One region of the Actinoallomurus rhizosphaericola genome, then DNA from elsewhere that is predicted to be linked to it. Evidence: riboswitches for the same ligand, from Rfam matches in the RefSeq annotation. Region 1 holds a riboswitch; the other holds the start of a gene.
What was found. A riboswitch is a leader RNA that binds a small molecule or an ion and turns the genes downstream of it on or off. The one in region 1 is predicted to bind cobalamin.

Region 1 (14,554 bases):
ACCCCGGCGATGAGGAGCGTGGTCACCGGGGAGTCCCACCACAGCTGGAGCCGCTCCCTGACGCGGCCGATCGGGCCGAGCAGGGAGATCGAGTCGGCCAGGTCGTCCGGCACCGCACGGATCGCCTCGTCGCGCCGGTCCGCCAGGAACAGCTCCTGTACCCGCGCGGCCTCCTCGGCGTATCCGAGCCGCCCGATCAGGTCCAGGTGGAAGTTGTGGTCCCGCGCCCCCATGCCGCCGATGTAGAAGGCGAGCGGGACCTTGGCGAACTCCAGCGCGGTCGCCAGGTCGTCGGTGACGATCGTCGTCACGGTCGCGGCGATGTCGAACCCCTCGGGGCGGCCGGCCAGCGAGGCGCCGAAGACCGTCTCGATCCGCGTCGGGTCGACGAAGAGGGGCAGCCAGCCGTCGGCGATCTCGGCGGCCAGGGCGATGTTCTTCGGTCCCTCCGCGCCGAGGTACACCGGGATGTCCGGGCGCACCGGGTGGACGATCGACTTGAGCGGCTTGCCGAGGCCGGTCACGCGGCCCGGCGCGTACGCGGAGGCCGGCAACGGCAGCGGGTAGTGCGGGCCGGCGGAGGTCACCGGCTCCGCGCGCCGCCACACGTCCCGCAGGATCCGGACGTACTCGCGGGTGCGCTCCAGCGGGCGGGCGAACGGCACGCCGTACCAGCCCTCCACGACCTGGGGGCCGGACGCGCCGATGCCGAGGGTGAGCCGGCCGCCGGACAGCGCGTCGAGGGTCAGGGCGTGCATGGCGGTCGCGGCGGGCGTGCGGGCGGACATCTGGGCCACCGCCGTGCCCAGCCTGATGCGCGAGGTCCGCGCGGCGTACCAGGTGAGCGTGGTGAAGGCGTCCGAGCCGTACGCCTCGGCGGTGTAGACGTACTCATAGCCGAGCCGTTCGGCGGCCAGCACCGTCTCGGTCGCGTCCTCCGGATCCCGCTGCCAGTAGCCGACGTTGATGCCGAGCCTCATCCGCGCGCCTCCCAAAATAGAACAGGTTCTATTCAAGCAGATCACTTCTCTCCGGGCAGCGGCCGGCCGCTCCGCGATAACGTGCTCCCGCCGTGTTCCCGGCCGCTCCGCGACGGCGGGCACCCGCCGTGCACCCGGCGGGAGACCCCGCCGCCCGCGCGCCGGAGCACGGACGGGGGCCGTACCTGCGGTGTCGCGCGTCAGGCCGGATATGTCATGCTGTCCTCCGGCGGTACGCGGAGGAACCCGGTGCGAATCCGGGGCTGTCGCGCAACTGTGACCGGGAAGTCCTTCCCCAGAAGCAGGCCACGGCGTGAGCCGGAAGGCCGGGGACGGGTGGTGATCCGGGAGCCAGGAGACTCCGGCCGCCGAATGCCAGGCCACCTACGGGCGCGTTAACCCGAGGAAAGGACGACCACCGGGTGAACACCTATCCGTTCTCCGCCATCACCGGGATGGAGGACCTCAAGCTCGCCCTCCTGATCAACGCGGTCTCCCCGTCCGTCGGCGGGGTGCTGGTCCGCGGCGAGAAGGGCACCGCGAAATCCACCATCGTGCGGGCACTGGCCGGACTGCTGCCGGAGGTCACGGTGGTGACGGACTGCCGGTTCTCCTGCGACCCGGAGGCGCCCGACCCCCGGTGCCCCGACGGGCCGCACGGTGCGGACGACGCGCGGCGGGTGCGGCCCGCCCGGCTCGTGGAGCTGCCGATCGGCGCGGCAGAGGACCGCCTGACCGGCTCGCTCGACCTCGAACGCGCGCTCACCGAGGGCGTCCAGGCCTACCAGCCCGGTCTGCTGGCCGCCGCCCACCGCGGCGTGCTGTACGTCGACGAGGTCAACCTGCTGCACGACCACCTCGTCGACCTGCTCCTCGACGCGGCCGCGATGGGCCACTCCTATGTCGAGCGCGAGGGCGTCTCCGTCCGGCACGCCTCCCGGTTCCTGCTCGTCGGCACGATGAACCCCGAAGAGGGCGAACTCCGGCCGCAGCTCCTGGACCGCTTCGGCCTGACGGTCGAGGTGGCGGCCACCCGCGACCCGGAGGAGCGGGCGGAGGTCGTGCGCCGCAGGCTGGCGTACGAGGCCGATCCGGCGGCCTTCGCGTCCGGGTGGGCGCGCGCCGAGACGGAGCTGGCCTGGCGGATCGAACAGGCCCGCGCCCGGCTGCCCGAGGTCGTCCTGCCCGACGGCGCGCTGCGGCAGATCACGGCGGTGTGCGCGGCGTTCGAGGTGGACGGGCTGCGCGCCGACATCGTCATGGCACGCGCCGCGATGGCCCTCGCCGCCTGGCACGACCGTACGGTCGTCACTGCGGCCGACGTGCGCGTCGCCGCCCGTCTCGCCCTCCCGCACCGGCGCCGCCGCGACCCCTTCGACGCGCCGGGCCTCGACGAGGAAAAGCTCGAGGAGGTCCTGGAGGACACCGGCGGATACGAGGACGAACAGCCGCCCGCGCCGGATCCCGGGTTCGGCGAGGACACGGTGACCGACCTCGTCCCCGAGCAGGGCACCGGCCCGGACCCGCGGCCGGAGCGGGACCCGTCCCCGGACACGGACGAGGACACGGACCCTGAGGACCCCGACCCGGACCCCGACGACCCCGGTCCGGACGACGGCCCCGGCGGCGGTGGACCGGACGCTCCCGGCGACGAGCCCTCCGGCCCGCAGGAGGGGGCGCTCGTCGACATCGAGCAGGCCCTGTCCGGCGAGGGCCGCGGCGGTCGCGAGCGGGAGGCGTCCCCGGAGCCCGCGCCCGCCGACGCGCTGTACCGGCCGCGGGTCTTCACCGTGCCCGGTCTCGGCGAGGGCGCGCCGGGCCGCCGCTCGCGGGCCCGCACCCCGTACGGCCGGACGACCGGCGCGCGGCCGGGCACGCGGTCGGTACACCTGACCGCGACGCTGCTCGCCGCGGCCCCGCACCAGCGCGCCCGCGGCCGCTCCGGTCCCGGCCTCGTCATCCGCTCCGGCGACCTGCGCGAACGGGTCCGGGAGGGCCGCGAGGGCAACCTGGTGCTGTTCGTCGTCGACGCCAGCGGCTCCATGGCCGCGCGGCAGCGGATGCGCGCCGTCAAGGGCGCCGTGCTCAGCCTCCTCATGGACGCCTACCAGCGCCGCGACAAGGTCGGACTGATCACCTTCCGGGGGACGTCCGCCGAGCTGGCGCTGCCGCCGACCTCCTCCGTCGAGGCCGGCGCGCGGCGCCTCGAGACGCTGCCGACCGGCGGCCGCACCCCCCTCGCCGCCGGCCTGCTCCGCGCCGCCGACGTGCTGCGCGCCGAACGCCTGCGCGACCCCGCCCGCCGCGCCCTGCTCGTCCTGGTGACCGACGGGCGGGCCACCCACGGCTCCCCGGCCGACGCGCTGCGCGCCGCCGACCTGCTGCGCGGCGTCACCTCCGTCGTCGTCGACTGCGAACGCGGCCCGGTGCGCCTCGGGCTCGCGGGCGGGATCGCCGCCCGCCTCGGCGCCGAGGCCGTGCGCCTTGAGGAGTTGGCCGCCGACGCCCTCACCGGCGTCGTCCACGACCGCCGGGCCGCGGCGTGACCCGCCGCGCCGCCGCCATCCCCCTGACCGGCCCCGCCGCCGTTCCCGTGACCCCGCCCCGCCACCGCCGCCGGAAGGACTGACATGCCGCAGGGAAAGCCGTCCCAGGTGCCCGACGACGGGCTGACCACCCGGCAGCGCCGCAACCGCCCTCTCGTGGTCGTCCACACGGGTCCGGGCAAGGGCAAGTCGACCGCCGCCTTCGGCCTGGCCCTGCGCGGCTGGAACCAGGGCTGGCCGATCGGCGTGTTCCAGTTCGTCAAGTCCGCCAAATGGCGCATCGGCGAGGAGCGGGCGCTGCGGGTGCTCGGCGAGTCCGGCGAGGGCGGCCCGGTCGCCTGGCACAAGATGGGCGAGGGCTGGTCGTGGATCCAGCGGCCCGGCACGGAGGAGGACCACGCGGCGGACGCCCGCGAGGGCTGGGAGCAGATCAAGCGCGACCTCGCCGCCGAGACCTACACGCTGTACGTGCTGGACGAGTTCACCTATCCGATGAAGTGGGGCTGGGTGGACGTCGAGGACGTGATCGCGACACTGCGGGACCGCCCGGGGTACCAGCACGTCGTCATCACCGGCCGCGACGCCGATCCGCGGCTGGTGGAGTTCGCCGACCTCGTCACCGAGATGGGCAAGGTCAAGCACCCCATGGACGCGGGCCAGAAGGGCCAGAAGGGCATCGAGTGGTGACGCGTTCCCTGCCGAGGCGGGCGGTCCGGTGAGGATGCCGCGGATCGTCGTCGCCGCCCCCGCCTCCGGGAGCGGCAAGACGACGGTGGCCACCGGCCTGATGGCCGCGCTGACCGCGCGCGGGCTCGACGTCTCCCCGCACAAGGTCGGGCCGGACTACATCGACCCGGGCTACCACGCGCTCGCCGCCGGGCGGCCGGGCCGCAACCTCGACCCCTGGCTGACGTCGGAGGACCTCGTCGCGCCGCTGTTCCTGCACGGCGCGCGGGACGCGGACGTCGCCGTGGTCGAGGGCGTCATGGGGCTGTTCGACGGCGCGGAGGCCGCCGGGGGCGGGTTCGCCTCCACGGCGCACGTCGCGCGGCTGCTGGACGCGCCGGTCGTGCTGGTCGTGGACGCCTCCTCGGCGGGCCGCTCGATCGCCGCGCTCGTCCACGGGTTCGTCACCTACGACTCCACCGTGCGGATCGGTGGCGTGATCCTCAACCGGGTCGGCTCGGACCGGCACGAGCGGATCTGCCGGGCGGCGATCGAGGAGACGGGCCTGCCGGTGCTCGGGGTGCTGCGGCGCAACGCGGACGTCGACACCCCGTCGCGCCACCTCGGCCTCATCCCCGCGGCCGAACGCCGCGCCGACGCCGTACGGACGGTGGAGCGGCTCGGCGCGCTCGTCGCGGAGTCCTGCGACCTGCAGGGCCTGCTCGCCCTCGCGCACGCCGCCCCGCCGATCGGCGCCCGCCCCTGGGACCCGGCCGCGGCGGACCTTCCCGCCGCGGCGGCGGGCCCTCCGGCGGCTCCGGGAGAGGACGCCGTACGGCCGGCGGGCCCCGCCGAGGGCGCCGCGCGTCCCGTGGTGGCGGTGGCGGGCGGCCCGGCGTTCACGTTCGGGTACGCCGAGAACGACGAGCTGCTCGCCGCGGCCGGTGCGGACGTCGTGCCGTTCGACCCGCTGCGCGACGAGGCGCTGCCGGACGGCACGCGCGGCATCGTGATCGGCGGCGGCTTCCCCGAGATGTACGCGGCGGAGCTGGCGGCCAACGAGCCGCTGCGCCGGCAGGTCGCCGCGTTCGGCGGCCCGATCTACGCCGAGTGCGCCGGCCTGCTCTACCTCGCCCGTACGCTCGACGGCGCGCCGATGTGCGGGGTCGTCGACGCCGAGGCGTCCATGACGTCCCGCCTCACCCTCGGCTACCGCGAGGCGGTCGCGGTGACCGACTCGCCGGTCGCGCGGACCGGCGAGCGCTTCCGCGGCCACGAGTTCCACCGCACGGCGGTGCGGCGCGGGCCGGACACCGCGGCCGCCTGGCGCTGGCCCGGGGCCGGGCCCGAGGGATTCGCCGGCCCTCTCCGCCTCGCCTCCTACCTTCATCTCCACTGGGCTGGTAGTCCGGAGATGGCGAGTCGTTTCGTGGGAGCATGCCGATGACCTTCGACATGGGAGTGCTGCTGGAGACCCAGCGGCTGCTGCTGCGCCCGTTCGAGGAGGGCGACACGGCGGACGTCCTGGCGGCGAGCCGTGACCCGGAGATCCTCCGCTGGATGCCCTGGGCGCCCGCCCAGACCGCCGAGACCGCGCTGGCCTGGTGCGTGTCGCACGCGCACGTCGATCCGACGCTGGGGGTCAACTTCGCCATCGTCGCCGGGGACCGGTTCGCCGGCACCGTCGGACTGGGCCGTACGGACTGGGCCGACGGCCGCGTCGAGGTCGGCTACTGGATCGCGCCGTGGGCGCGGCGCAAGGGCTACGCCGTCGAGGCGACGCGCGCCGCCGCCGCGTACGCCTTCGAGAAGGGCCTGCACCGGGTCGAGCTGCTGGCCGCCGTCGGCAACCTGGCGTCGCAGGGCGTCGCGGCGAAGGCCGGCTTCACCCGGGAGGGCGTGCTCCGCGAGGCCATGCTGATCCCGGCCGGACGGGTCGACGCCGTGCTGTTCAGCCTGCTGGAGAGTGAATTCTCATGAACCCTGACAGACCACGGTTGATCGGCGTGGGCGTCGGGCCGGGCGATCCCGAGCTCGTCACGGTCCGGGCGGTCCGGATCCTGCGCGAGGCCGACGTCGTCCTCGTCCCGGTGATGGCGCTGGACGAGCCGGGCCGCGCCGAGTCCGTCGTCCGCGCGTACACCGACCGGGCCGAGCGCGTCGTCTTCGCCCTCAACGACCGGGGCGGGCTGAGCGAGCGGCGGGTGAGCGCCTGGGACGCGGCCGCGCGCCGGGTGGTCGAGGCGTTCGCCGGCGGGGCGCGGACGGTGGCGTTCGCCACGATCGGCGACCCGAACGTCTACTCCACCTTCACCTACCTCGCCCGCACCGTACGCGAACGGGAGCCGGGTGTGGAGGTCGAGACCGTGCCGGGCGTCACCGCGATGCAGGACCTCGCCGCGCGGTCGGGGACCGTGCTGACCGAGGGCGACGAGTCGCTGTGCCTGCTGCCGCTGACGGGCGGCTCCGCGCGGCTCCGTACCGCCCTGGAGACACGGGACACGGTCGTCGCGTACAAGTTCGGCCGCGTCGCGGAGGAGACCCTGGCGGCCGTACGGGACGCGGGCCGGCTCGACGACGCGGTGTACGGCGCGCGGCTCGGCCTGCCCGACGAGGACGTACGCGCGGCGAAGGAACTGGTGGGGCCGGTCCCGTACCTGTCGACGCTGATCGTGCCCGGCCGCCGGACCGTCACCGGCGGAAAGCTGAACGGGGGGAACCGATGACCGAGCGAAGCGAGGCATCAATGAGCACAGCGGTTTCGCTCATGAGGCCGACGAAGGAGGCCTCATGAGTGGACGCGTGGTGTTCGTCGGGGCGGGGCCGGGCGCGGCGGACCTGCTGACGTTCCGGGCGGCGAAGGCGATCGCCGAGGCCGACGTGGTGATCTGGGCGGCCAGCCTGGTCCACGAGGACGTGCTCCAGCACGCCCGCCCGGACGCGGAGATCGTCGACTCGGCGCGGCTGCCCATGGAGGGCGTCCTGCCGTACTACGAGCGCGCTGTCGCCGAGGGCCTGACCGTGGCGCGGATCCACTCCGGCGACCCGGCGCTGTGGGGCGCGCTGCAGGAGCAGCTCGACCGCTGCCGCGCGCTGGGCCTGGAGACCGAGGTCGTTCCGGGCGTGTCCAGCTTCTCGGCGGTCGCCGCCGCCGTGGAGCGGGAGCTGACCATCCCCGAGGTCGCCCAGTCGGTGATCCTCACGCGCCTCGGCGGGGGCAAGACGCCGATGCCGCCGGGGGAGGAGGTCCGGGAGTTCGCCCGGCACGGCACGACGATGGCGCTGTTCCTCTCGGCGGCGCGGTCCAGGCAGCTGCAGGAGGAGCTCCTGGAGGGCGGGTACCCGCCGGACACCCCCTGCGTGATCGCCTACCAGTGCACCTGGCCCGACGAGCTGATCGTGCGCTGCCGCCTCGATGCGCTGGAGGAGACCGTCAAGGAGCACAAGCTGTGGAAGCACACGCTCGTGCTGGTCGGCGCGGCGCTGGAGGCCGGCGGTACCCGCTCGCACCTGTACCACCCGGGCCACTTCCACGGCCACCGGCGCGCGGACCGGGCGGCCCGCAGGGCGCTGCGGGGCGGCTGAGCCGGCGATGACGACACCCTACGAACCCGACATGCCGCGGACCATGAAGGCCCGCGGCACGGCGCTGCGCACCGGCTGGACGACCGGCACCTGCGCCTCCGCGGCGGCCAAGGCCGCGGCGGAGGCACTGGTCACGGGCGCCGCGCCGGAGGTCGTCGAGGTGGCGCTGCCCTCGGGCCGTCGGGTGACGTTCGCGGTGGACTCCTGCGTGTCCGGGGAGGGCCGGGCCGAGGCCGTCGTCGTCAAGGACGCCGGGGACGACCCGGACGTCACGCACGGCGCCCGCCTGACCGCCACCGTCTCCTGGCGGGACGAGCCGGGCATCGAGCTGGACGGCGGCGTCGGCGTCGGTGTGGTCACCAAGCCCGGCCTCGGCCTGGAGGTCGGCGGGCCGGCGATCAACCCGGTGCCCCGGCGGATGATCGAGCAGGCGGTGGGGGAGTCGGTGGACCTGACCGCCCGAGGCGTCCGCGTCGTCATCTCGGTGCCCGAGGGCGAGAAGATGGCGCGCAAGACCACGAACCGGCGGCTCGGCATCCTGGGCGGCATCTCGATCCTGGGCACGACGGGGATCGTGCGGCCGTTCTCGACCGCGTCGTGGCGGGCCAGCGTCGAGCAGGCCGTCTCGGTGCTCGCCGCGCAGGGCCAGCGGACGCTGGTCCTGTGCACCGGCGGCCGTACCGAGCAGGGCGCGATGGCGATGCTGCCCAAGCTGCCGGACGTGTGCTTCGTCGAGGTCGGCGACTTCACCGGCGCCGCGCTGCGCCGGGCGGTGGAGCACGGCGTCGCGCAGGTCGTGTTCGTCGGGATGGCCGGCAAGCTGACCAAGCTCGCGTCCGGCATCCTGATGACGCACTACACGCGCTCCAAGGTCGACACCGCGCTGCTCGGCGAGATCACCACCGACGTCGGCGGCCCGGCGGACCTGGCCGCGCGGGTCGCGGAGGCGAACACCGCCCGCCACGCGTACGAGCTGTGGGAGGAGGCCGGCCTGCTCGGCCGCGCCGGTCGCGAGCTGTGCCGCCGCGTCGCCGGGGTGCTGGAGCGCTTCGCCGAGGACCAGGCGGCCCAGGTGCCCGGCGCGAGCGGCGTCGCGGCGCAGGTCGTCCTCGTCGACTTCACCGGCAAGCGGATGATCGCGATGTACGGGCGGCTGGCCCGGTGATCACGGTGGTGGGCTGCGACGGCTCTCCGCCGTCCCCGCAGGCGATGGACCGGATCCGGGCCGCCTCCCTGCTCGTCGGCGCCCGCCGGCACCTGGAGGCCGTACGCCCGCCGGAGCACGCGCGCCGGATCGTGCTCGGCGACGTGACGGCGGCGCTCGACCAGGTCGACGCGGCGGACGGCGATGTCGTCGTGCTGGCCAGCGGCGACCCGGCGTTCTTCGGCATCCTGCGGGCGCTGCGCGGGCGCGGCCACGCCCCTGAGGTCCTGCCCGCCGTGTCGTCGGTGGCGACCGCGTTCGCGCGGATCGGCCTGCCCTGGGACGACGCGGTCGTCGTGAGCGCGCACGGCCGTGACCCGCGCACCGCCGTGAACGCCTGCCGGGCGCTGCCGAAGGTCGCCGTCCTCACGGCGCCGTCCTGCGGTCCGGACGTCATCGCCGCCGGGCTCGCCGGCTGGGACCGCACGCTCTGGGTGGCCGAGTGCCTCGGCGGCCCCGATGAGCGGGTCCTCCGGTGCGCGCCGGCCGAGGCCGCCGCCCGCGACTGGGCGGACCCGAACGTCGTGGTCGTCCTCGACGAGGACCGGCTCGCCGGCGGGGCCCGCGTGCACGATCAGGCCGCCGCGCCGCCGGACGGCTGGGCGCGCGCGGACGACGCGTACGACCACCGCGCCGGAATGATCACCAAGTGGGAGGTGCGCGCGGTCGCGCTGTCCCGCCTGCGGCCGACGCTCGGCCGGCTGATCTGGGACGTCGGCGCGGGCAGCGGCTCGGTCGGGATCGAGTGCGCCGAGCACCACGCGGCCGTCATCGCCATCGAGCGCGACCCGGCGGCCTGCGCGCTGATCCGCCGCAACGCCCGCTCCGGCGGCGTGCGCGTGGTCGAGGGCGCCGCGCCCGAGGCGTACGACGCGCTGCCCGACCCCGACGCGGTGTTCGTCGGCGGCGGTGGCCTCGACGCGCTCGGCGGGGCCCTCGCGCGCCGTCCCGAGACGGTCGTGGCGACCTTCGCGGCGGTCGACCGTGCCGTGGCCGCGCGGCGGCTGCTGGCCGACGCGGGCTACTCGGTCGAGGGCGTGCAGGTGGCGGCGTCGCGGTTCGCCGACCTGCCCGGCGGGTCGTTCCGGCTGGAGGCGCAGAATCCGGTGTTCGTGCTGACGGGGAGGTCACGGTGACGGAGACGACGGGACGGACCGCTGCGGGCTCGGAGGAGCAGGGACGTACGAGCGCGGGGACGGAGACGACGATGCGGATCGGCGTCGTCGCGGCGACCGCGAGCGGCCGTACGGCGGCCGAGACGCTGCGCGCGGCGTGGCCGGACGAGGTCCGCGTGCTCACGGCGGACAAGGCCGCCGACGCGCTCCGCGAGGCGTGGCGGACCTGCGACGCCATCGTCAGCTTCCTCGCCGTCGGCGCGACCGTACGGGTGCTGGCGCCGCTGCTCGGCCACAAGACCACCGACCCCGCCGTCGTCTGCGTGGACGAGTCGATGGCCTTCGCGGTCGCCGTCCTCGGCGGCCACCACGGCGGGAACCTGCTCGCCCACCGGCTGACGGGCGTGCTCGGCTGCACGCCGGTCGTGACGACCGCCAGCGACCGCGGCAACGTCACGCCGCTCGACTCCTACGGCGCCGACCTGGGCTTCACCGTCCACAACCCGGACCTGCTCGCTCACGTCGGCGCGGCCGTGCTGTCCGGCGAACCGGTGCGCGTCGAGGGCGCCGAGGGCTGGCCGCTGCCCCCGCTGCCCCCGAACGTCTCACCCGGCGCCGAGGACGCCGCGCACCGCATCCTCGTCACCGACCACGCCGAGCTGGACTGCATGTGCCACGAGGGGTGGTTCGGCGGCGCGCTCGTCTACCGGCCCAAATCCCTGGTCGTCGGGGTCGGCTCGGCGCGCGGCGTGTCCGCCGAGGAGGTCGGGGCGCTCGTCGACCAGACGCTGGCCGCCGCCAGGGTCGACCCCGCCGCCGTACGGTTCCTGGCGACCGTCGACCTCAAGGCCGACGAGGAGGGCATCCTCCAGGCGGCCGCCGCGCGCGGCTGGGAGGTCGTCACCTACCCGGCCGAGACCCTGGCCGCCGTCGCCGTCCCCAACCCCTCCGAGGTGGTCCGCGCCGAGGTCGGCACGCCCAGCGTCGCCGAGGCGGCCGCGCTGCACGGCGCGCGGGCGCACGGCCGGGACGCCGAACTCGTCGCCGAGAAGCGCAAGTCCGCGAACGCCACGGCCGCCGTCGCCCGGCTCGCGCCGCGCGGCCGGCTCTCGATCATCGGCCTCGGGCCCGGCGCTCGCGACCTGCTCACGCCGCGGGCGGTCGCCGCGCTGCAGCGGGCGTCCGTCGTCGTCGGCCTCGACCAGTACCTCGACCAGGTCCGCGACCTGATCCGCCCCGGCACGCGCGTCCTCGCCTCGGGCCTCGGCAAGGAGGAGGAGCGCGCCCGTACCGCCGTCGCCGAGGCGTCGGCCGGGCGCGCCGTCGCGCTCGTCGGCTCCGGCGACGCCGGGGTGTACGCCATGGCCAGCCCGGCGCTGGAGTTCGCCGACGCGGACATCGACGTCGAGGGCGTCCCCGGCATCACCGCCGCCGTGGCCGCCTCGAACCTGCTCGGCGCGCCGCTCGGCCACGACCACGCCTACATCTCCCTGTCCGACCTGCACACCCCCTGGGAGGTCATCGAACGCCGCGTCACCGCCGCCGCCGAGGGCGACTTCACCGTCTGCCTCTACAACCCGCGCAGCCGGGCCCGTGACTGGCAGCTGCCGAAGGCCCTGGCCATCCTCGCCGAGCACCGCCCGCCGGAGACCCCGGTCGGGTACGTCCGCAACGCCACCCGTCCCGACCAGACGGTGACGCTGACGACCCTCGCCGACTTCGACCCGGCGCGGATCGACATGTTCACCGTCGTCCTCGTCGGCTCCAGCCGCAGCCGCGCCGTCGCCGGCCGGTTCGTCACCCCCCGCGGGTACCGATGGGCGTGAGCGAGCCGCCGGGGCGCGGCGCAGCCCTGACGGTGCGCGTCACCGCGCGGTGCCAGGGCTGCGGAGCCTGCCTGCTCACCTGTCCCGAACACGCCATCCGCCCGCACGCCGGGTGGGCCGGCCGCGGCGGCGACCCGCTGCGGGTCCTGCCCGACCGGTGCACCGGATGCGGCGAATGCGCCGAGATCTGCCCGGTCGACGCCATCGAGGACGTTCCCGTGACCCGGCACCCCGGCCGGGTCGGCGGCCCGTCGAAGGAGGCCCCGTGACGACACCCCCCGTACCCCTGACGGCAGGAACCTGGACGCGCGCCGAACGCGCGCGCCTGTCCGGAATCCTGGGCATCATCGCGCTGCTGCACATCACCGGCTGGTCGCTGTACTTCTACTACTCCCGCAACCTCGCCGCGGCCGGATCCTTCACCGCCGCGGGCGTGACCGCGTACGTCCTCGGCATGCGGCACGCGTTCGACGCCGACCACATCGCCGCGATCGACGACACGACCCGGCTGATGCTGCAGCGCGGCCGGCGGTCCGTCGGCGTCGGCTTCTTCTTCGCGATGGGCCACTCGACGGTCGTGCTCGTGCTCTCCACGGTCATCGCGCTCGCGGCGGGCGCGGCGACCACCGCGCAGATCGACTCCTTCCGCGAGGTCGGCGGCGCCATCTCGGTCGTCGTCGCGATGGCGTTCCTGCTGCTCGTCGCGGCCCTGAACGCGATGGTGCTGCGCGGCGTCGCCGCCCTCTGGCGGCGGATGACCCGCGGCGAACTCGACGAGCGCGAGCTGGAGATCCAGCTCCTCAACCGCGGCCTGATGAACCGCATGCTCGGCGGCCGGGCCCGCGCGCTGATCAGGTCGTCGTGGCACATGTACCCGGTCGGCCTGCTGTTCGGCCTGGGCCTGGAGACCGCCTCGGAGGTCACCCTCCTCGGACTGGCCGCGCAGAGCGCCGGTCAGGGCGCGCTGCCGCTGCTGGCGACGCTGACGCTGCCGCTGCTGTTCGCCGCCGGGATGAGCGCGCTGGACACCTGCGACAGCCTGCTGATGACCCGCGCGTACTCCTGGGCGTTCCGCAGCCCCGCGCGCAAGCTCTACTACAACATGGCGACCACCGCGATGACGGTGCTGATCGCCGGCTTCATCGGCAGCGTCTACCTCGCCGACCTGCTCGCCAAGTACGCCGGCGCGGCCGTCCTCGACTCCTACGCCGCCCTCGCCGACCACTTCGAGTACCTCGGCTACGGAATCGTCGCCGTGTTCGTCATCTCCTGGCTCGCCGCGGCCGTCCTCTGGAGAGCGGGCCGATTCGAGCAGCGGTACGGGAGCACCGAATGAAGACCAGGACCATCCACCCCATCGAGGAACGGTCGTACGAGATCCTGCGGTCGCGCATCGACCTCAGCCCGATGCCGCCCCTGTGGCGGGCCGTCGCCGAGCGCGTCATCCACGCCAGCGCCGACCTGGAGTACGCCGTCGACCTCGTCACCGAAGAGGCCCACCTGCGGCGCGGGCTGCGCGCCCTGCGCGCCGGCGCGCCCATCGTCACCGACGTCGCCATGGTCGCCGCCGGGATCACCGGACGGGAGACGATCTGCTCGGTCGGCGACCCGGCGGCCGCCCGCATGGCGCGGGCCGCGGGCATCACCCGCTCGGCCGCGGCGATCCGCCTGTCGTACGCCGAGGTCGGCCGGGGCGCGATCTGGGTCGTCGGCTGCGCGCCGACCGCCCTGGAGGAGATCATCGCCCGCGACGTCGACCCGGCGCTCGTGATCGGGCTGCCGGTCGGGTTCGTCGGCGCCGCCGAGTCCAAGGAGGCGCTGCGGAAGAGCGGACTGCCCGCCGTCAGCAACGTCTCCGAGAAGGGCGGCTCCGCCGTGGCCGCCGCCGCCCTCAACGCCCTCCTGTACTACGAGGGCCCGGTCGAGGAAGAAGAAGGAAACGAATGACGCCGCTGCTGCTGGTCGGGCACGGAACACGCGACACGAGCGGAGCCGAGGAGTTCGGCCGGTTCGTCGAGCGGTTGCGGGGCCGGCTGCCGGTCGACGTGTCCGGCGGGTTCATCGAGCTGTCGCCCCCGCCGCTGACCGACGCCGTCGCCGAGCTGTACGACGCGGGGCACCGGCACTTCGCCGCCGTGCCGATGGTGCTGGTCGCCGCCGGGCACGGCAAGGGCGACATCCCCGGCGCGCTGGCCCGCGAACGCGCCCGCCGCCCCGGGCTGTCGTACGTCTACGGCCGTCCCCTCGGCCCGCACCCCAAACTGCTGGACCTGCTCGACGAGCGACTGTCCGCGGTCCTGGAGCCGGACGAGCGGGCCGACACCGCCGTGCTGCTCGTCGGCCGGGGCTCGACCGACCCGGACGCCAACGCCGAGGTCCACAAGGTCGCCCGCCTGCTGTGGGAGGGCCGGGGCCTGGGCATGGTCGAGCCGGCGTTCGTGTCGCTGGCCCGGCCCAGTGTGCCCGAGGGGCTCGAACGCTGCCGCCGGCTCGGCGCGCGCCGCGTCGTCGTGCTGCCGTACTTCCTGTTCCCGGGCGTACTGCCGGACCGCGTGGCGGCCCAGGCCCGCGCGTACGAGGACGTCGAGGTCCGGTGCGCCGACGTGATCGGCGACTGCGACGGCCTCGCCGA
Region 2 (14,554 bases), on a different contig from region 1:
CTGCCTGCGCGTACGGCCCGGCGAGGACGTCATCGCGCGCCGCCGCCTGGTGCTCGCCGACGACGTCCCCGTCCGGGTCGCCGTCTCGTACCTCCGCGTCGACCTGTTCGCGGAGACCCCCGTCATGGAGCCCGAGCTGCTCGCGCCCACCCTGCACGAGGCGATCACCGCCCACGGTCACGCGTTCGGGCACGCGGAGGAGACGCTGATGGCCCGGCCGGCGACGGGGCCGGAGACCGACCTGCTCCGCCTCGATCCGGGCGACTGGGTCGTGCAGGTCCTCCGTGCCTCCTACTCCACCGAGGACACGCCGATCCACGTGCTGGAGACCGTCTGCGCCGCGACGCGCCACGTGTTCTCCGTCAGCCAGGCGGGCGGGTGCGACCGGTTCTGAAGATCCCGGCCCGTCCACCGTGGCCGGTCAAAGGTAGGCCGTCAGCCAGCGGTCGAGCTCCTCGAAGACCTTCGCCCGTACGGGCGCGGCGGACAGCACCAGGTCGTGCAGCCCGCTCTCGACGCGCACGCACGTGACGTGCCGCCCGAGGCGCGTCGACCAGCGGGCGATGTCGTCGGCGTTCAGCACGCCGTCGCCGGTGGAGAAGTCGCCGTTCCTGCCGCGTACGGTCGTCGTGGAGGCCATCACGAGGACCGGCACGTCGATGGCGAGCCCCGCCTTGACCTGCCGCTGCGCCTTGATGATCGCCGACAGCCAGCCGGCCCGCACGCCGAAGCCCTCGGCGGGCTTCCAGGTCAGGTCGAAGTCCCACTCCCCGTCGTGGTCGCGGTGGATGCTGTGAACGTAGGACCGGCTGACGCCCGCCGGGATGGCCATCTTCGGGCGGCCCTTCGCCAGGACGCGGACGACGGGCGTGAGCGTACGGCGGAGCCCGGCGGGGACGTTCAGCTCCAGGAACGGGCTGTTGAGGAACAGGCCGTCGACCAGTCCACGGCCGCGGACGCGATCGGCCCACAGGGCGGAGACCAGCCCGCCCGTCGAGTGGCCGTTCACCAGCAGCGTGTCATGGTCCTCGCGGATGAGGCGGACCGCCTCGTCGATCTCCGGAAAGTAGTCGGACATGCTGTGGGCGAAGTTCGGCGTCTGGTGGTCCAGCAGTGAGCGGCCGTACTTGCGCAGGTCCAGGGCGTGGAAGGAGTACCCCCGCTCGACGTAGAAGTCGGCGAGGTGCGTCTGGAAGAAGTAGTCGGTGAACCCGTGGATGTAGAGCACGGCCTTCCGGCTGCCGGGACAGGGCCGCCGGACGAGCGTGGCGACCACCTCGCCCTCCGCGTCGTCGTCCAGCGTCAGCCGGATCGCCTCATAGTCCACCCCGAGCACATCCTGTCCCATGGCGGGACAGCGTAGGGCCGCGCTCCGGCACGCGCCACGGCCGAACCCCTCACGAAAGCTCATACCACCAGGAATCTGCTCGTTTCTGCACCGAAGCCTTGCAAAGAGAGCACGAATGAGCAATCCTCGGTCCTGGCCGACGGAAGGAGAGCTCTTTCGCGTGCTGGCGTCAGTCCTGCCGATCCCTATGGGCGACGCCACCCCGGCCGCCGCGGAGACTCCGGGGCCGGCGCGTACGGGGAGTGCGGAACAGCACGCATGCCGCCCCGTGTTTCTTCGAACTCACGAGGAGCGCCCATGCGCGAAAGAGCACGTCTCGTCGTCGCCGCCCTCAGCGCGGCACTCGTCGCCTGCCTCGGCCTGGCCGTCCCGGCCGGCGCGGCGACCCTGCCCGACCCCGTCTCCTGCAGCGGCTGCTGGAAGCCCGCCCTGAACACCAGCTGGCAGTGGCAGCTGAAGACCGTCCCGTCCGCGCCGTACCTGGACGTCGCGATGTACGACATCGACGGGTTCGAGGCCACCGCCGCCGACGTGTCGAACCTCCACTCGACCAAGTCCGGCCGGAAGGTCGTCTGCTACATCAGCGCCGGCACGTACGAGAACTGGCGGCCCGACGCCGGCGACTTCCCGAGCAGCGTGCTCGGCAACGACGTCGACGGCTGGGCCGGTGAGCGCTGGCTGGACGTCCGGCAGTACACCGGGAAGCTCGGCACGATCCTGACCAAGCGCATGGACATGTGCAAGGCGAAGGGCTTCGACGCGATCGAGTTCGACAACGTCGACGGGTACGACAACGACCCCGGCTTCCCGATGACCGCCAACGACCAGCTGAACTTCAACACCTGGCTGGCGAACGAGGCGCACAAGCGCGGGCTCTCCGCCGGCCTGAAGAACGACATCCCCCAGCTCAAGACGCTCCAGCCGTACTTCGACTGGGCGCTGAACGAGGAGTGCTGGGCGAACAACGAGTGCACGACCGCGCAGACCGGCTACGGCTATGACAAGTACGTGGCCGCCGGCAAGGCCGTGTTCAACGTGGAGTACTCCCTGGCCACGTCGAAGTTCTGCAGCAAGGCCAACGCGCAGAACTTCAACTCACTGAAGAAGGACCTCGACCTCACCGCCTACCGCGTCCCCTGCCGGGGCGTCTGACCCACCCTGTTCATCCGGCTGTACCGGCCGGCGGCGGTCACGAGGTGCGGGGCCGCCGCCGGCCACCCCCGTAAGTGGAAGGTTCACCCTGTATGTCCCCGTCCATCCGTATCGCTTTCATCGGCGCCGGTTCCGTCGAGTTCACCCAGCAGCTCCTGCGCGACATCCTGTCCTTCCCCGAGCTCGCGGACGTACGACTCGCGCTGCACGACATCGACCCCGAGCGGCTGTCGGTCGCCGAGGCGCTCGCCCGGCGCACCGCGGAGCGGTTCGGCGCCAAGCCGGAGATCGTCGCGGAGCTCGACCGCAGGGCGGCCCTGGACGGCAGCGACGTCGTGGTGAACATGGTCGCGGTCGGCGGTCACCGCGCCACGACGATCGACTTCGAGGTCCCGGAACGCTTCGGGCTCCGGCAGACGATCGGCGACACGCTGGGCATCGGCGGGATCTTCCGCGCCCTGCGGACGTTCCCGCTGCTGGAGGGGCTGGCCGCCGACATGGCCGCCGTGTGCCCCGACGCGTGGCTGCTGAACTACACCAATCCGATGGCCATGAACCTGCAGTACCTGGCCACGGTGGCGCCGCGGCTCAAGGCCGCCGGTCTCTGCCACTCCGTCTACTGGACCGTCCGCGGGCTGTCCGACATCGTCGGCGTGCCGCACGAGGAGGTCGACTTCCTCTCCGCCGGGGTCAACCACCAGGCGTGGATCCTGCGCTGGCAGCACCAGGGCCGCGACCTGTACCCGGCGCTGGACGCGGCGATCGAGCGCGACCCGGAGCTGCGCCGCCGGGTGCGCGTGGACATGTACCGGCGGCTCGGCTACTACCCGACCGAGACCAGCGAGCACTCTTCCGAGTACGTCCCCTTCTACCTGCGGCATCCCGCCGAGATCGAGCGGCTGCGCATCCCGGTCGGCGACTACCTCGGGATCAGCGCGGGCAACGTCGCCGAGTACGAGTCGATCCGGGAGAGCCTGGCGGCCGGGCTGGACCCGGAGCCCCGCGAGGAGGAGGACGCGACCGAGTACGCCCCGCAGGTGATCCACAGCCTCGTCACCGGCGCCCTGCGCTCGATCCAGGTCACCACCGCCAACACCGGCCTGATCACCAACCTGCCGGCGGGCGCGGGCGTGGAGGTCCCGGCGACCGTCGACCGGCTCGGCGTCCATCCGCACGCGGTGGGGGCGCTGCCGCCGCAGCTGGCCGCGCTGAACCGGAGCTTCCTCAACGTCGTCGAGCTGGTCGTCGCCGCCGCCGTCGAGGGCGACCCGCGGCACATCCGGCACGCGGCGATGTCCGACCCGGCCACCGCGGCCGCGCTCACCGTCGACCAGATCTGGGAGCTGTGCGACGCGATGGTGGCCGCGCACGGCGACGCCCTGCCCCCGGCCCTGCGAGGACGGCTCTCCCCCGGCTCTCGGTGACGGCTGCACGGAGGCGGGGCCAACCGAGCAACACCGTGAGCGATAACCCCCGGAATTAATCGTTCCCGCGCGGCCGCGATCGCCTTATAGTGATCGAATGCGTCAAGAGGAGCGTCTCGGTCTGATCCTCGACCGGCTGGCCCGCGACGGCTCCGTCTCCGTGGCCGACCTCACCGGCGAGCTGGGCGCGTCCCCCGCCTCCGTCCGCCGGGACCTGCGCGTTCTCGAAGAGCAGCAACTGCTCAAGCGCACCCACGGCGGCGCGGTCTCGGCCGAGGTCCTGTACGAGCTGCCGATCCGCTACCGCTCGGGCCGCCACCACGAGGAGAAACTGCGCATCGCGCAGGCCGCGGCGCGGCTGGTGACCGACGCGGTGCACTCGGTCGGCCTGGGCGGCGGCACGACGACGACGGAGCTGGCGCGGATCCTCGGCGCGTCGGCCCGTCCGCTCAAGGTGATCACGAACGCGCTGAACATCGCCGGGGAGCTGTCCGTACGCCCCGCCGTCGACCTCGTGGTGACCGGCGGCAGCGTGCGCTCGGCGTCGTACGAGCTGGTCGGCCCGCTCGCCGAGCAGGCCCTGGCCGGGATCAACCTGGACATCGCCTTCATCGGCGTGGACGGCATCGAGGCGAGCCGGGGCATCAGCACCCACGACGACGTCGAGGCGCAGACCGATCGCAGCTTCCTGCGCACCGCGGATCAGGTCGTCGTGCTGACCGACGGCTCGAAGGTCGGCAAGCGCGCCTTCTCCCGCATCGCGGGCATCGACGAGATCACCATGCTGGTCACCGACTCCGGCGCCGACGCGGCCGAGCTGGACCGGCTCCGCGCGGCGGGCGTCGAGGTCACCATCGTCTGACGCCGGACGAAGGCCACCGCCTTCAGCCGGCCGGAGGTCGCCATCCGCTGACACCGGACGCCGTGGCCCCGGCCGGCGTTCCGGCCGGGGCCACGGCGCACCGGGTCACTTGAGCCCGGACGAGGCGATGGAGCGGACGAAGAAGCGCTGCGCGATGACGAACAGGACGAGCACCGGGATCTGACTGGTGACGGTGCCGGCCATCAGCACGGGCCAGTTCGTGAAGTGCTGGCCCTGGAAGTTCTGCAGGCCGAGCTGGATCGTCATGTTCCCCGGGCTCTGCACGGCGATGAGCGGCCACAGGAAGTCGTTCCAGACGTTGAGGAACGTCAGCACCGAGAGCGTGGCGAGCGTCGGGCCCATGAGCGGGAGCAGGACGCTCGCGAGCGTCCGCAGCCGTCCGGCGCCGTCGATGCGGGCGGCCTCCTCCAGTTCCTTCGGCACGGTGGTGAAGAACTGCCGCATCAGGAACACCCCGAAGGGCGTGGCGAGGTTCGGCGCGATCAGCGCCCCGAGCGTGTCGGTCAGGTGCAGGTGCTGCATCACGATGAGGGTGGGCAGCATGACGATCTGGAACGGCACCATCAGCGTGGCGAGGACCACGACGAACAGCACCCGGTTGCCGAGGAACGGGATCCGGGCGAAGGCGTAGCCGGCCAGTGAGCACAGCACCAGATTGCCGACGACGCAGGCGACCGACACGATCGCGCTGTTCAGCAGCCAGTGCCCGAACGGCCCCTGGCTCCAGGCGTCGGTGTAGTTCTGCCAGTGGATCCCGTGCGGCAGCCCCGGCGGGAACCGCCGCGTCTCCGCCTCGGTGGAGATCGACAGCAGCACCATCCAGATGAGCGGGGCGAGCATCACCGCCGACAGCGGGATGAGGATCAGGTGCAGGGGGCTGGGCCGGCGGGACCGCCGGTGCGGCGGGCGCTCCCGCTCCGCCGTACGGGCGCGTCCCATCGACCGCGTGAGCGCCGTGTCGGCCATGTCAGTTCACCTCGTAGTGGGAGGCCCGGCGGCTCAGCCAGAGCTGGACCATGGTCACGGCCAGGATCACCAGGAACAGCGCGCTGCCGATCGCGGCGGCGTAGCCGCCGTCGAAGTTCACGAACGCCTGCTGGTACAGGTAGTAGACGAGGACCGTGCTGGCGTGCAGGGGGCCGCCCTTCGTGGTCACGTAGACCTCGTCGAACAGCTGGAGCGCGTTGATCGTCAGCCAGACGAGGAGGAAGGACGAGGCCGGCGCGAGGAGCGGCAACTCGACCTTCCAGAACGCCTTCACCCGGCCGCAGCCGTCCAGGGCCGCGGCCTCCATGAGCTCGCGCGGGACGTTCTGCAGGGCCGACAGATAGATGATCACGGCGAAGCCGAGCCAGCCCCAGACGGTCATCATCACGACCGCGGGCAGCGCCTCGCCCGTGCTCTGGAAGAACCCCTGCTGCGGCAGGCCGACCTTGCCCAGCGCGGCGTTCACCAGGCCGAACTGCGGGTTGAGGAGCCAGCTGAAGATCACGCCGGTGGCGACCGTCGAGGTCACCAGCGGGACGTAGACCGCCATCCGGTAGAACAGCATGCCGCGCACCTTCTGGTTGAGCAGCACGGCGATGGGGATGGCCAGCAGCATCGTGATCGGCACGAACAGCACGCAGTAGACCAGGGTCTGCCGGGCCGCCTGCCAGAAGACCGGATCGTGCACCATCTTCTGGTAGTTCGAGGCGCCGGTCCACGTGCCCGGCGACGTGAGGTCGGTCTGCTGGAAGGAGAGCAGCAGCGACCAGACGACCGGGACCAGGCCGAACAGCCCGATGAGGAGCACGGCCGGGGACACGAAGGCCCAGCCGGCGACGTGGTCGGCCCGGCGCATCCGGGGGCCGGGCCGGTGGGTCCGGTGGCCGCGCCGGCGTTCGGACGCGGCCCGGTCGGCCGCCACGACCGCCATTACGCGCCCGCCATGACGCTGTTGACCTCGTCACGCGCCTGGTCCAGGGCGGCTTGGGGCTGTGCCTTGCCGAGCAGCACCGCCTGCACCGCCAGGCCGAGGGCCTGGGAGATCTTGGAGTACTCCGGGATGTTCGGCCGCGACTTCGTGGCGTTCTTCGCCAGGTTGTCGACGAACACCTTGTCCCCGGGGTACTTCTTCAGGAACTGCTGGTAGCCCGGGAGCTGGGTCTCCGACTGCCGCAGCGGCAGGTCGCCGGTGGCGGTGGCGAAGCGCAGGTGGACCTCCGGGGAGGTCAGCCACTGCAGGAAGGCCCAGGCGGTCGCGCGGTCGGACTTGTTGAACAGCATGTAGACGTCCGGGCCGGCGATCGTCGCGTGGGTGACCTTGCCGGGCAGGATCTGGACGCCGTACGGCACGTCCTTGGTGATGGAGGACAGGTCCCAGGGCCCCGTCCACATCATCCCGATCTTCCCGGAGTTGAAGAGGTTGAGGTACTGCTGGTCGCCGCCGTCGAGGTAGACCGAGTGGTCGGTCACGGACATGTCGTGCAGGAGCTGCATGGCGGCCAGGCCGGCCGGCGAGTCGAACGCGGCCTTCTTGCCGTCCGGGGTGAGCAGGTCGCCGCCCGCCTGCCACAGCAGCGCGAGGAACCGCCAGACGGTGTCCTCGGTGCCGTCGTTGACGTAGGCCCAGCCGTACTGCTTCTTACCGGCGTCGGTCAGCCGGCGCGCGGCGTTCTGGAAGTCGGTCCAGGTCCAGGACGGCGTCGGGTACGACAGCCCGGCCGCGTCGAACATCTTCTTGTTGTAGACCAGCGCCAGGTTGTCCACCAGCGCCGGAACGCCGTAGACCTTGCCGTCCGGCGTCGTGGCCGCCTGCCGGGCGGCCGGGAAGAAGTCGTCCCACTTGAACTCGGGGGCGCTCTTCACCAGCGACGTGAGGTCCTGGGTCTGGGGCCGCTTGGCCAGTGTCGTGATCGACGAGCCGAACTCGTACGCCACGCCCGGCGCCTTGCCGGACACGAACGCGCCGAGCGTCTTCTTCAGTGCGTCGTCGTTGCTGCCGGCGAAGGTGACGTTCACCTTCTGGCCGGGGTGGGCCTGGTTCCACTCCTGGCCGAGCGCGGCGATCTCCTTCGCCTCCTGCCCCGTGTAGCCGTGCCAAAAGATCGTCGCGCCGTGTGAGGATCCGGATCCTCCTCCGGAGCAGGCCGCCACGGCCCCGAGAGCGAGCGTGGTGGCCATGGCCATGAGTCGCGTACCGGCCGTACGGCCGAGCAGACGTGATCTTGCGCGCGTCATAGATAACTCCCTGGTTGGGCCGCCCGCGCGTGCGCTTCAGTCAGAATCGATGCTCGTTTGCGAGCAGTGCATGGGACTTTAGATCAGAATCAATCACGTCTTCAAGGCGTTCTGCGAATAACACCGTCACATTGCCGCAACCGAACAGTGGTCGATCATCGACGGTCACAGCCCGCCGAGACCTCTGCGGACGCGGCCCCCTCCGGCGCGGCGAGACGCCGGCGCCCGAGCGACGGCGGTGCACAGGACGAACGGTTTCCACCGATAACGAGTCAGTGTTAGCACTGCTGGAATCACTGATATGGTGAACGCATTAACATCGGAAACGGTGCGTCCGACGACGGGAGACCCCGTCGGCACACCGCGCCGGATCGCCATCGCTCCCGGAGGTTCCCGTGATCGTCATTACCGCTCCCACCGGCGAGATCTGCCGTCAGGTCCTCGACACGCTGCTCGACGGCGGCCGGCCCGTCCGGGTGATCGCCCGCGATCCCGGCCGGATCGCCCCGCGCACCCGTGACCGCGCCGAGGTCGTCCAGGGCTCCCACAGCGACCGCGAGGTGCTCGCCGAAGCGTTCAAGGGCGCCGACAGCGTCCTGTGGCTCGTCCCCCCGAACTCGCGCGCCGATGACATCCGGGAGCACTACCTCGGTTTCACCCGCCCGGCCTGTGACGCCATCAAGGCTCAGGGCGTCGAGCGCGTCGTGGGAGTCACCAGCCTGGGCCGCGGCTACGGCAGGCACGCCGGGCTGCTGTCGCCCGCGTTCGCGATGGACGACCTGATCGAGAGCACCGGGGTCGGCTACCGGGCCCTCGCCATGCCGTTCTTCATGGAGAACCTCCTCCACCAAGTCGAAGCGATCAGGACGCAGGGGATCTTCTCCATGCCGAACCAGGCGGACCGCCCGCTGGCGACCGTCGCCACCCGCGACATCGCCGCGACCGCGGCCCGCCTCCTGGCCGACGACTCCTGGTCCGGGCAGGACACCGTCCCGGTGATCGGCCCCGATTCGCTGTCCCCCGACGCCATGGCCCAGATCCTGACCGAGGTCCTGGAGCGCCCGGTCCGCTTCCAGCAGGCCGACCCCGAGGCGTACAAGGCGACGATGACGCGGTACGGGATGAGCGACGCCTGGGCGCAGGGCCTGGTCGACATGGCCATCGCCCAGAGCGACGGCATCTACGACGCCGAACAGCGGGCCGTGACCTCACCCGCCCCGACCGGTTTCCGTCAGTGGTGCGAGGAGGTGCTCAAGCCCGCCGTCCTGGCCTGATCGGCCGCCGCCGCCGCCGGCCGCGCCGGCCGCGCCGGCCGCCGGCCTCGCCTACTCGCCGCCCTCCAGGTCGCCCTCCAGGTCGAGGTAGGTCCGGCGCAGCCGGTCCAGCGTCTGCGGGTCGGGTTCGGCCCACAGGCGGCGGTCGGCGGCCTCCAGGAGGCGTTCGGTGATGCCGCGCAGCGCCCAGGGGTTGGACTGCTCCATGAACGCGCGGTTCTCCGCGTCGAAGACGTACTCCTGGGCGAGCTTCTCGTACATCCAGTCGTCCACGACCCCGGCCGTCGCGTCGTACCCGAACAGGTAGTCGACGGTGGCGGCGAGCTCGAACGCGCCCTTGTAGCCGTGTCGGCGCATCGCGGCGATCCAGCGCGGGTTCACGACGCGGGCGCGGAACACCCGGTGCGTCTCCTCCCCGAGCGTCCGCGTCCTGACCTGGTCCGGCAGCGCCGAGTCGCCGACGTACGCCGCGGGGTTGCGCCCCGTCAGCGACCGGACCATGGCGACCATGCCGCCGTGGTACTGGAAGTAGTCGTCGGAGTCCATGATGTCGTGCTCACGGGTGTCCTGGTTCTTGGCCGCGACCGAGATCCGGCGGAACGCCGCCTCCATGTCGGTCCGCGCCTCCCGCCCGTCCAGGCCGCGCCCGTACGCGTAGCCGCCCCACACGGCGTACACCTCGGCGAGGTCCCGGTCGTCCCGCCAGTTGCGGGCGTCGATCAGCGGCAGCAGGCCCGCGCCGTACGCCCCGGGCTTGGACCCGAAGATGCGGCTCGTCGCGCGCCGCCAGTCGCCGTGCCCGGCCAGGTCCTCCAGCGCGTGCGCGCGTACGTGGTTGCCGGCCTCGTCGAGTTCCGCGACCGCGCCGATCGCGTCGTCCACCAGCGCGATGACGTGCGGGAACGCGTCCCGGAAGAAGCCGGAGATCCGCAGCGTGACGTCGACGCGCGGCCGGCCCAGCTCCTCGCGCGGGATGATCTCGAACCCCGTGACGCGGCGGGACGCCTCGTCCCAGACCGGGCGGACGCCAATCAGCGCGAGCACCTCGGCGATGTCGTCGCCCTGCGTGCGCATCGCGGAGGTGCCCCACACCGTGAGGCCGACGCTGCGCGGGTACTCGCCGGTGTCGTCCAGGTGCCGCCGGATCAGCGACTCGGCGAGGGACACCCCGACGTCCCACGACGTACGCGACGGGATGGCCTTCGGGTCGACGGAGTAGAAGTTGCGGCCGGTCGGCAGCACGTTGACCAGCCCGCGGGTCGGCGACCCGGACGGCCCGGCGGGGACGTACCCGCCGCCGAGCGCGTGCAGGACCGCGTCGAGCTCCCCCGACGTCGCGTCCAGCCGCGGCACGACCTCCCGCGCGCCGAACTCCAGCAGCGTCACGACCTCGGGCACCTCGCGGCCGAGCACCTCGGCGCAGACCGCCGCCGCGCGGGAGGCGTCCCAGCCGAGCGTCTCCATGCCGACGACGAGCCGGCGCGCGACCGCCTCCAGCAGGTCCACGACGTCCGATGCCGTACGGGCGGGGCCGTCGACGACCTCGGTCAGCGCCGTGGCCTCGACCCGCGCGCCGGGGACGGCGAGCAGCTCCCGCTCGTCCAGCCCGTACGCCGCCGCGATCGCGGCGCGCAGCCCGGGCAGCGCCCCGGCCCGGCCCGCCCACACCTGCGCGGCGCGCAGCACGGCGAGCACGAGGTTCACCCGCTGCCCGGCCTCCGGCGCCTGCCCGAGGATGTGCAGGCCGTCGCGGATCTGCACGTCCTTGACCTCGCAGAGGTACCCGTCGATGTGCAGGACGAAGTCGTCGAAGTCGGCCTCGCCCGGCTCGTCGGTGACGTGCAGGTCGTGGTGGAGCTGGGCGGCCTGCACGAGCGTCCAGATCTGGGCGCGCACGGTCGGCAGCTTCGCCGGGTCGAGCGCCTGCACGGTGGCGTACTCGTCGAGGAGCTGTTCGAGCTTGGCCAGGTCGCCGTACGTCTCCGCGCGCGCCATCGGCGGCACCAGGTGATCGACGATGACGGCGTGGCCGCGCCGCTTGGCCTGCGTGCCCTCGCCCGGGTCGTTGACGATGAACGGGTAGACCAGCGGCAGGTCGCCGAGGACCGCGTCCGGGGCGCACTCGGCGGAGAGGCCGAGGCCCTTGCCGGGCAGCCACTCGAGCGTGCCGTGCTTGCCGAGGTGGACCACGGCGTCCGCGCCGAACACCTCGTCCAGCCAGCGGTACGCCGCCAGATAGTGGTGGGAGGGCGGCAGGTCGGGGTCGTGGTAGATCGCCACCGGGTTCTCCCCGAACCCGCGCGGCGGCTGGATCATCAGCACGACGTTCCCGAACCGCAGCGACGCGAGAACGATGTCGTCGCCATCGGTGTACAGCTCGCCGGGCGGCTCGCCCCAGTGCTCCCGCATCCGCTCGCGCAGCGGCTCCGGCAGCGCGGTGAACCACCGCTCGTAGTCCTTCAGCGTCACCCGCGCGGGCGCGGCGCGGAGCTGATCCTCGGTCAGCCACTCGACGTCGTGCCCACCCGCCGCGATCAGCGCGTGGATGAGCTCGTCGCCGTCCTCGGGGTACTCGCCGACGTCGTAGCCCGCCTCGCGCAGCGCCCCGAGCAGGCGGACCGCCGAGGCGGGCGTGTCCAGCCCGACGGCGTTGCCGACACGGGAGTGCTTGGTCGGGTACGACGACAGCACGACCGCGAGCCGGCGCTCGGCGACCGGCGTGTGCCGGAGCCGGGCCTGGCGCACGGCGATCCCGGCGACCCGCGCGGCCCGCTCCGGGTCGGCGGCGTACACGGGGATGCCGTCCGGCCCGTCCTCCTTGAAGGAGAACGGCACCGAGATCAGCCGGCCGTCGAACTCGGGGATCGCGACCTGCATCGCGGCGTCCATCGGGGACAGCGCGGCGTCCGACGCCTCCCAGGTCGCGCGGGACGTCGTCAGGCACAGCCCCTGGACGACCGGCACGTCGAGCGCGGCGAGCGCCCCGGCGTCCCAGGCGTCCTCGTCACCCCCCGCCGAGGCGTCCGCCGCCACCGCGAGGTGCTTCCGGGTCGGGCTCCCCTCCTCACTCGCTCCGCGGCCGGCTCGTTCCTCGCCGACCACTCCGCTCGCTCGTCGGCTCGCCGCTCCCCCGGCGGCGAGGACGGTCACGACCAGCGAATCGGCCCGCCCCAGCAGCTCCATCAGCCCTTCGTCGGCGGAGCGCAGCGAGCCGCAGAAGACGGGCAGCGCGTTCGCGCCGAGCTCTTCGATCCGTTCGCACAGCGTGTCGACGAACGCGGTGTTCCCGGACAGCTCGTGCGCCCGGTAGAAGACGACGCCGACGGTCGGCCGACCGTCCTTCGGCTCCCCGGTCCGGTGCAGGCCGTACGCGGGCATCTCCCGCGGCGCCTCGAACCCCTCGCCGGTCAGCAGCAGGGTGTCGGACAGGAAGCGGGCCAGCTCCCGCAGGTTGTCCACGCCGCCCTCGCGGAGGTACGCCAGCGCCTCGGCGGCGACGCCGGCGGGCACCGTCGACAGCGCCATCAGCTCCGCGTCCGGGGCGGCCTCCCCGCCGAGCGCGATGAGCGGCACGTCCCGGCCGCGCAGGTCCTCGATCCCCTCCCGCCAGGTCTTCAGGCCGCCGAGCAGCCGGACCACGACGGCGTCGACGCCCGCGCACAGCGCGTCCAGGTCGGCGACGTCGAGACGCGACGGGTTGCCCGTCACGTAACCGGCGTCCGCCGAGCGCGCGGACAGGAGTTCGGTGTCGGCGGTGGAGAGCAGCAGGACACGCACGTGTCGTTCCTTCCCTCGGGGGTCCTCGCCCCGGCTCGGGTGAAAGGTCGGCGACGGCGGGAAGTCTCCTGACTTCCAGGTCACCGCTCCCCCGCGGCCTTCCAGCTCATCGCCGTGGCCGTACGTGCGGGCTCGCTACCTGGTCACAGTTGCGGGACAGCCCCGGACTCGCACCGGGTTCCTTCCCTCGCCGTCGAGCGATCAGTCTACGAGCGCGCCCCGGCGGGCGCACCGCCGCGGCGCGCGAGGCGTCAGCGCCGAGGATGTTCGAGCTCGGAGGGACGAAGACCCTCGGCGGTGATGCCGGCGTACGCGCCGACGGCCCGCTCGGGGGCGCGCCGGTCGAGGGCACCGGAGACCAGCGCGACCGCCAGGCCGGCGGCGCCGATGAGCGCGGCGATCCAGGTCGTCGAGGCGTAGCCCAGACCGGCGTCGATGGCCAGCCCGCCGAGGAACGGCCCGACCGTGTTGCCGAGGTTGAACGCCGCGATGTTGGCCGCGGACGCCATCGTCGGCGCGCCCGCCGCCTTGTCCAGCACCCGGGTCTGCAGCGGCGCGATCGTCGCGCTGCCGACCACTCCGAGCAGCAGCATCACGACGACCACCGCGACCTTGCCGTGCACGACGAAGAAGAGGAGAAGCGACACCGCGATGACGGCGGCGAGGATCCCGTACAGGCTGGGCATGAGCGCGCGGTCGGCGAGCCTGCCGCCCAGCGCGTTGCCGGCCACCATGCCGACGCCGAACAGCACCATGAGGATCGGCACCGCCCCGGAGGAGAACCCGGTGACGCGGGTGGCGAGCGGCGCGACGTAGGTGATGACGGTGAAGACCGGGGCCCAGCCGAGGGCGGTCATGGCGAGGGCGAGCCAGACCTGGCCGTGCCGGAAGACCGACAGTTCGCCGCGGAGGCCGGTGTCGGCGGACGGCCGCGGCCGAGCCGGGACGAGGGTGGCGATGCCCGCGAGGGCGACCAGGCCGATCGCGGCGACGACCCAGAACGTGGACCGCCAGCCGAGGGCCTGCCCCAGCGCGGTGCCGCCCGGAACGCCGAGCACGTTGGCCACGGTCAGGCCGGTGAACATCATCGCGATGGCCCCGGCACGCTTCTCGGGCCGTACGAGGTCGGCGGCGACGACGGAGCCGATGCCGAAGTAGGCGCCGTGGGCGAACGCCGTCACGAGCCGGGCCACCATGAGCACGCCGTACGTGGGCGCGACCGCGCACAGGAGGTTGCCCACGGTGAACAGCGCCATCAGGGACACCAGCATGGTCTTGCGGGAGATCCTGGACCCGAGCGCGGTCAGCAACGGCGCTCCGACGACGACGCCGAACGCGTACCCGGACACCAGGAGCCCGGCGGTGGGGATGGAGACGTGCAGGTCGGCGGACAGGTCCGGCAGCAGGCCACTGATGACGAACTCGGTCGTTCCGATGCCGAAGCCGCCGATCGCCAGGGCGAGCAGCGCGATGG

Region 2: it holds a riboswitch for cobalamin, as region 1 does, so the genes downstream of both, cobN (cobaltochelatase subunit CobN) here and NE234_RS41695 (putative cobaltochelatase) in region 1, are expected to answer to the same signal.

The regions. Positions count from the first base shown of each region.
Region 1 is NZ_JAMXMW010000031.1:62,766-77,319, reverse strand. Features, by position in the region: gene NE234_RS41700 (LLM class F420-dependent oxidoreductase) at 1-980, opposite strand, end outside; cobalamin riboswitch at 1,194-1,364, shown strand; gene NE234_RS41695 (putative cobaltochelatase) at 1,403-3,526, shown strand; gene cobO (cob(I)yrinic acid a,c-diamide adenosyltransferase) at 3,611-4,213, shown strand; gene NE234_RS41685 (cobyrinate a,c-diamide synthase) at 4,248-5,639, shown strand; gene NE234_RS41680 (GNAT family N-acetyltransferase) at 5,636-6,172, shown strand; gene cobI (precorrin-2 C(20)-methyltransferase) at 6,169-6,918, shown strand; gene cobM (precorrin-4 C(11)-methyltransferase) at 6,983-7,777, shown strand; gene NE234_RS41665 (cobalt-precorrin-5B (C(1))-methyltransferase) at 7,785-8,942, shown strand; gene cbiE (precorrin-6y C5,15-methyltransferase (decarboxylating) subunit CbiE) at 8,939-10,117, shown strand; gene cobJ (precorrin-3B C(17)-methyltransferase) at 10,114-11,922, shown strand; gene NE234_RS41650 (indolepyruvate ferredoxin oxidoreductase subunit alpha) at 11,919-12,191, shown strand; gene NE234_RS41645 (HoxN/HupN/NixA family nickel/cobalt transporter) at 12,188-13,258, shown strand; gene NE234_RS41640 (precorrin-8X methylmutase) at 13,255-13,869, shown strand; gene NE234_RS41635 (sirohydrochlorin chelatase) at 13,866-14,554, shown strand, end outside.
Region 2 is NZ_JAMXMW010000022.1:31,704-46,257, forward strand. Features, by position in the region: gene NE234_RS36295 (UTRA domain-containing protein) at 1-394, shown strand, start outside; gene NE234_RS36300 (alpha/beta hydrolase) at 422-1,348, opposite strand; gene NE234_RS36305 (endo alpha-1,4 polygalactosaminidase) at 1,646-2,500, shown strand; gene melA (alpha-glucosidase/alpha-galactosidase) at 2,593-3,924, shown strand; gene NE234_RS36315 (DeoR/GlpR family DNA-binding transcription regulator) at 4,022-4,786, shown strand; gene NE234_RS36320 (carbohydrate ABC transporter permease) at 4,892-5,773, opposite strand; gene NE234_RS36325 (carbohydrate ABC transporter permease) at 5,775-6,725, opposite strand; gene NE234_RS36330 (ABC transporter substrate-binding protein) at 6,725-8,029, opposite strand; gene NE234_RS36335 (NAD(P)H-binding protein) at 8,425-9,303, shown strand; gene cobN (cobaltochelatase subunit CobN) at 9,355-13,080, opposite strand; cobalamin riboswitch at 13,122-13,287, opposite strand; gene NE234_RS36345 (MFS transporter) at 13,332-14,554, opposite strand, start outside.